DNA from 2 places in the Leuconostoc sp. DB-1 genome. Region 2 is predicted to be linked to the other one. Evidence: riboswitches for the same ligand, from Rfam matches in the RefSeq annotation. Region 2 holds a riboswitch; the other holds the start of a gene.
What was found. Region 2 has a riboswitch for thiamine pyrophosphate ahead of HFP47_RS02465 (ECF transporter S component). Riboswitches for the same ligand answer to the same signal wherever they lie in the genome.
Positions count from the first base shown of each region.

Region 1: another riboswitch for thiamine pyrophosphate. It lies ahead of thiM (hydroxyethylthiazole kinase); the one in region 2 lies ahead of HFP47_RS02465 (ECF transporter S component).

Region 1 covers NZ_JABFNJ010000001.1:209,100-212,523, reverse strand. Annotated here, with positions in the region: gene thiD (bifunctional hydroxymethylpyrimidine kinase/phosphomethylpyrimidine kinase) at 1-441, opposite strand, end outside; gene thiM (hydroxyethylthiazole kinase) at 434-1,213, opposite strand; TPP riboswitch at 1,358-1,448, opposite strand; gene HFP47_RS01040 (ABC transporter ATP-binding protein) at 1,486-2,199, opposite strand; gene HFP47_RS01035 (ABC transporter ATP-binding protein) at 2,196-2,981, opposite strand; gene HFP47_RS01030 (branched-chain amino acid ABC transporter permease) at 2,953-3,424, opposite strand, start outside.
Region 2 covers NZ_JABFNJ010000001.1:515,674-519,097, forward strand. Annotated here, with positions in the region: gene HFP47_RS02450 (energy-coupling factor transporter transmembrane protein EcfT) at 1-34, opposite strand, end outside; gene HFP47_RS02455 (ATP-binding cassette domain-containing protein) at 31-1,404, opposite strand; gene HFP47_RS02460 (thiamine-binding protein) at 1,435-1,728, opposite strand; gene HFP47_RS02465 (ECF transporter S component) at 1,725-2,306, opposite strand; TPP riboswitch at 2,586-2,675, opposite strand; gene HFP47_RS02470 (class I SAM-dependent methyltransferase) at 2,927-3,424, shown strand, end outside.

The DNA.
Region 1 (3,424 bases), 310 kb from region 2:
GACTTCAGCTTCTGGCATATTAGGCGTAATGAGCGTTGCCAGCGGTATCAAACTAGACTTAATAGCAACTATGGCCTCATCACTCAATAAGTGAGCGCCTCCCTTGGCAACCATTACAGGATCTAATACATAGTTACCAAAATCTGCTTGTTGTAAAAATTCAGACACTGATTTTACTGTGGGCACATCACCAAGCATGCCACTTTTTACAGCACTTATTTTTAAGTCATCAGCCACTGATTTTAATTGGGCATGGATCATAGATGGTGAAGTCATCGAAACTTGCTGTACACCCATTGTGTTTTGTGCTGTTAGAGCAACAATAACATTAGCGCCATAAACACCTTGGGCGGCAAACGTCTTTAGATCCGCGCTAACTCCAGCGCCACCACTGCTATCCATACCAGCAATTGTTAGAACTTGGGGTGTTTTATTAACCATGATTCAGCACACTTTCCTTAATAAAATTTTGAACATCGATATTATCAATAACAAATAATTCATCTAATAATTGATTTGTAAAAGAACCTGGTTGATTCGTTTTTGTAGCGGCTTTTTGTCCAGCAAGTTTGAATGTAGCCATTGCATTCATCACATTAGGAACCTTTAGCCCATCGGCAATGAACGCACCAATTAATGATGATAAGGCATCTCCTGTACCTACAATAGAAGATAATTGTTCAACATTTATATCAAGTGTTTGTGTGTATTGACCATCACTGACAACGTCACAAGCCCCGCTTAGCGCAATCACTGCACCTGTTTTTTTGGCGGCACGCTGTGCAATTTCAATTACGTCACCTTTTCCAGTAGCATCGATACCTTGACTAGCAAAATCAATATCGGCAAACCAAGCAATTTCGGCTGCATTGCCACGAATAACATCAACATGACCAGAGGCTAAAAATTGTGTAATGGCTTTAGACCTAAATGGAACTGATACAGCAACCGGATCTAATACGACTGGCTTGCCTAATTGGTATGCTTCCTGAGAAAGTTTAATAATATCGTTAATTTCTACTTTTTGAAGCGTCCCTGTGTTAATAATCACCGCATTGGCAATTCCGGCTAATTCCTTAAATTCTGCTAGCTCGCGACTCATTAACGGTGAGGCACCAACAACATTAACTACATTAGCTACAAATTGTGGTGTAACAAAATTTGCATAAGTCAGGACAAGAGGTGATTTCGTTCTAATGTCTGTAATATTCATGATTAAATTCCTTTTTTGTTTGGCTTCGTGTTTTTAAACAAATATCTTCATTAATTTTAAAAATTAACATTAATGAATAAAAAAACCGCTAACTATCAGAAAAGATTAGTTAACGGCTAAATAGGCATATTTATACACTAGAATAGTTCATTATTATAATCTTCCTTCGCACGAATTACCGTAATCAGGTTCAATGGGTATCTCTCAGCCAGCTTGGGCACCCCAGATATTTATTTAATTCTACTTCAGTGTACCTGAATCCATATGAATAATCAACCGCCTAAGTATGCTTTGCGCACGTCATCTGATGCAAGTAGCTCTGCTCCCGTACCTGTCATCGTGATCTTTCCACTTTCCAAAACATAGCCGCGATCCGCAATTTTTAGCGCTTGATTCGCATTTTGTTCGATTACTAATACTGTCATTCCTTGTGCATTAACATTTTTAATAATATCAAAAACTTTCTCAATAAATAGCGGTGCCAAGCCCATGGAAGGTTCATCCAACAATAACAATTTTGGTTTTGCCATTAATGCGCGACCCATGGCTAGCATTTGTTGTTCACCACCAGATAAAGTCGCTGCATCTTGATTACGTCTTTCCTTTAAAATTGGAAACTGATCGTAAATAAGTGTGTATTCATCTTTCAAGTTAATACCCTTGCCTCGAGTAAAAGCACCCAACTGTAGGTTTTCTTGAACAGTCATGCCAGAAAACACGCGACGTCCTTCTGGCACTTGAGCAACTCCACTTGAGACAATTCGCTCTGAATTCATAGTCAATATGTTTTGATTTTCAAATAAAATACGTCCCTTAGTGGGTTTTTCTAAGCCCGAAATCGTACGTAAAATTGTAGTTTTCCCAGCGCCATTAGCACCAATTAGTGATACGATTTCGTTATTGTTCACCACAAAGTTAACATCTTGTACCGCTTTAATGGCACCATAACTTACGTTTAAATTTTCAACTGTCAGTAATGCACTCATTCGTTATTTTCTCCCAAATATGCACGGATCACATCGGCATTTTGCTGTATTTCTAATGGTGTGCCACTGGCTAATAACTTACCGTACTCTAATACATATAATCGCTCACTGACAGCCATAACAAGGTTCATATCATGCTCAATTAAAATAATTGTCATCTTAAATTCTTGTTGAACTTGTTTAATTAAACGTGTTAAATCAGCCGTTTCTTGTGGATTCATACCAGCTGCTGGCTCATCTAAAAATAAGATTTTAGGTTTTGTGGCCAATGCCCGCACAATTTCTAAACGTCGTTGTTGCCCATATGGTAAGTTTGTTGCCAGCGTATCTTGTACCTCCAGCATATCAAAAATACTTAGTAGCTTACGAGCTTCGTTTTTTAGTTGCTCTTCATTTTTATAAAATGAAGGTAAACGAAACAATGAACTGAATACATGTGCCTGAGTACTAGAATTCATAGCAATCATAACATTCTCTAATACTGTTCGACTTTCAAACAAGCGAATATTTTGAAAAGTGCGCGCAACGCCTAATCGAGCACGTTTTGCAGGAGATTGACGATTGACATTAGCTAACTGCTGACCATCAAATAGGAGTACTTCTCCCTCACTAGGTGAATATACACCTGTTAGTAAATTAAATAATGTGGTTTTACCCGCACCATTTGGCCCAATTAAACCAATTAACTCATTTTCGGCAGCTTCAATACTAACACCATCAACAGCAGTTACACCTCCAAAACGGATACTTAAATCACGCGTTTTCAGTATTGTCTGAGCCATGTCCGTCTCCTTCATCAAATAACCATTTCTTTAATGATAGTTCTCGACTACCAAAAATACCTTGAGGTCTAACCAGCATCACAGCAATTAAAATAACAGCGTAGATGACCATACGCAAGGAACCAAAATTTTGTAACATTGTGTCTAACACACCTAACGCAATTGCTGTCACAACTGTCCCACTCATTGAGCCAATCCCACCTATCACAATAATAATTAAGATCATAATACTTTGCATAAAAGCATAGTCTTTAGGCGCAATAGATTGGATGAAACTTGCACGTAAGCTACCAGCCATAGCAGCAAATAATGCCCCTGTCACAAAAGCAATTACCTTATACTTAGTTGTATTAATTCCTAAGGATTCGGCAGCAATTTCATTATCACGAACGGCAATAATGGCTCGCCCAGGCATACTACGAACAAAGTTGACCACAATAATC
Region 2 (3,424 bases):
TAAGTATAAGTAGAAATTTAACACTTGGATTCATAAAAAATGCTCCATATATTGTAAAGTTCGATTAGATAGATGCAAATGATAATCAATGATTGGGCGTAGCTGATCTAGTTGGTGGCTAATAATAATAAAACGTTGCCGTCCATTATCTGCGATTTCTCGTAAAATTTCGCCTACAACCCGAACGGAATCTGTGTCCAGACCAGCAATAGGTTCGTCTAACAATAATATTGGTGTGCCAACAATTAACATCACCAAGAGTTGAACTTTTTTCTTTTGCCCGCCAGAGAGCTGATAAACGACATGATCTTGTAGCCCATCCAAATTTAAGCGCTCTAAGTAACGAGTAATTACGTTTTCGGACCATTTTTCTGGTTGTTGCGCATGTTGCATGCTCAACGCGATTTCCTCACGAATCGTCATTCGTAAAAACTGCCGTTCTGCATTTTGAAAGATCAATGCTACTTGTTTTGCATATTTAGCAGCATTAAATTTTTTGATATTTTGATCTATATACAAAATGTCACCCTGGTAGGATTTTAGTCGAGTTAGCGCATTGAAAAGGGACGACTTGCCTGTGCCATTTGCTCCAGTAAAGAGCGTAATTCCACCGGGAGACAAAGGTAAATCAGAAATACTAATTAATTGACGTTGCCCCACTAAAAGTTCAAAATTTTTTAATTGCAAAACACCTTCTTTAGGTAATTGCAGGTGGACATTTTGTTCCGGTAAAATACGATTCTGAAAGTTACTAACAGTTGCTACTTTTTTGTGGTGTATTTCCCACACATGATCAACAAGTGGCTCGTACCCATGTAAATCATGATCAGTGATTAATATAGTGGTTTGTCCCTGTATTTGTAAATCTTTCAATTTAGCTAATAGGTCTTGGCGAGATTGGCTATCAATATTTGCAAAAGGTTCGTCTAATAATAAGAAATCACTTTGCATTGCAACAATGATAGCCAATGCAACTTTTTGTTTTTCACCACCTGATAAGGTGTCAATGTCTTGATGAGTTAAGTCTGAAATACCAACAAATTCTAGAGCGTGCGTTGCACGTTGCTTGATATCAGAAGGATCAACTTGCAAGTTTTCTAAAGTGAAAATCAATTCATCCAGTGGCGTTTTCATAACAAATTGTGTGTCTGGATCTTGAAATAAAAAACCGACGACTTTGGCTTTCTCGTTAGCCGGTAATGTGGTAACTGCTTGATCATTAACAAGTACTTCACCTTTTAGTTGCGGATATAATCCTGCAAATATTCGGAGAAGGGTTGATTTTCCAGAGCCAGAGGGACCAATTAGCAGGTTAAAACTATTGTGAGATATTGACATGGTGGTATCATCAAGTATTTTTGTATTGCCATATGACAAACTGATATGTTTTAAATGAGTAACCATAATAATTCCCTATGTACGCGGAAATTCCGCTTATTTATATTTATCTGTTTTCTTTGCAATGGTTAAAACATCAGAATCTGTAGCCATGTTTATTTTGCTGTATACCATGACAGGGATGTCACTAATTTCTGCTGCAACCTTGGGCAAATTTTTTAAAATATCCATTAGTTGATCGTAATCACCTTCGAGAGTTGATTCGAAAGCACCTACCTGATAGTTGACACCACTCTTGTCAATATAAGCAATCACATGATCAACTATGCGAATGACTTCTTCTGTGTCAGCTGTCATCGGCAATACTTGGACCGCAATACTTGATATCATGAGACCACCTCGTTTTTATTGACCTCTAGAATACCTGATTTAGCAACTAATTTTTGTGTGAAGTAAACGATAACTCCTGCAAAAATAGCTGCTGAAATGAGGCGAGTAATAAATAATCCAATCAACAAACCAAATGAGTAGTCAGCATAACCATTACGGAACAGGTCCCAAATAAACGTCACAATGGTAACTGTGATGACAGACATTGACAAACTCGTTTTGTCCCAACGACGGTAGCCAAATACAGCAAATCCAAGTTCGGTACCAAACCCTTGGATTAATGCAGAAACAACGTTCATGACACCCCATTGAGAGCCAAACACCATTTCAATTGTGCCGCCAAGTGTTTCACCTATAATTGATGCGCCAGGACGACGTAAGATGAACCCAGCCATCGGACCAGCCATTAGCCAAGGACCCAATGTTGCATCATTAGCATATGCGCTTAATCCAAATGGTGTTAAAAAGGCAGCGATGACATTATAACCAAATGCCCAAGCCCAAAATATAAATCCAAAAAAAACACCGATTAGTGCGATGAAGATAACATCGCGAAGTGACCATTTGTTTGCAGACATTTGCAAAACCTCCTAAAATTTCCGATATTAACCAATAGGTGCATGAGCTATACAACTGTTTACATGACTTATTGGTTAATAATTGATGTAACCGAAATCACCGCAAAATCGGGTGTAATTAGAAAAAGCCAGACTTCACAAGGAAGACTGGCTTGAAAAATTGTGGTCATGATCTCAATGCAGAAACGTTACTTAACAAACTTGTGTTATTTCATCATCATATATTATAGTGATAACGTTACAAAACATAGTACCGTCAAGATATGTCAGTTCATTAATACATTTTCAAGTAAATCTCCCTACGCTAGTATTAACTAGATCAGGTGTGATGGGTTTTATCTCAGCGCGACGGCACCCCAGATTTTGGTGTTTTCAGTTATTTGTGAAAAGCTCACGCCTAGAGTGTAACACAAGACAAATTATCGTGCAAACTATTCGTATGCAATAGAATTTAATCCCAAAATTATGTTATATTTTCTAACATTCTAATGTTTTTAATTATGAAATTTGAGTATGATGTAACTTGTGGTCTTTATTAATTAAAAGTACATGATATCAGCGAGATATTGACTTATTTGTTATACTAAAATGAGTAAAAAAAACAACTTTAAGGATAGAAAATGGACAGTATTCATCTTTCACCACGGCTTGCAGCTGTGGCTTCATTTGTACCCAAAGGCGCAAGGTTAGCCGATATTGGCTCTGATCACGCCTATTTACCTGCTAATCTATTAATCAATAACAAAATATCGTTTGCGATTGCTGGTGAGGTTGCTAAAGGACCTTACGAAAATGCGCAGCACGAAATTGTTCGAAGAGCGTTAACCACACAACTTGAGGCGAGATTGGCGAATGGATTAGCGGCAATTAAAGATGAGGATCATATTGACACGGTCACAATCGCTGGTATGGGTGGTGTCTTAATTACAGATATATTAGAAGCGGGATTTTCAAGAGCAAAACGTTTTGAAACGCTTATACTACAACCTAATACTGATGAGCACATTGTGCGAACATGGCTAAACAACCATCAGTATAAAATTAACGACGAGGTTATTGAACAAGAGGATAACCACTTTTATGAAATTATGATTGCAACAAAGGGCACCCAAAGTTTA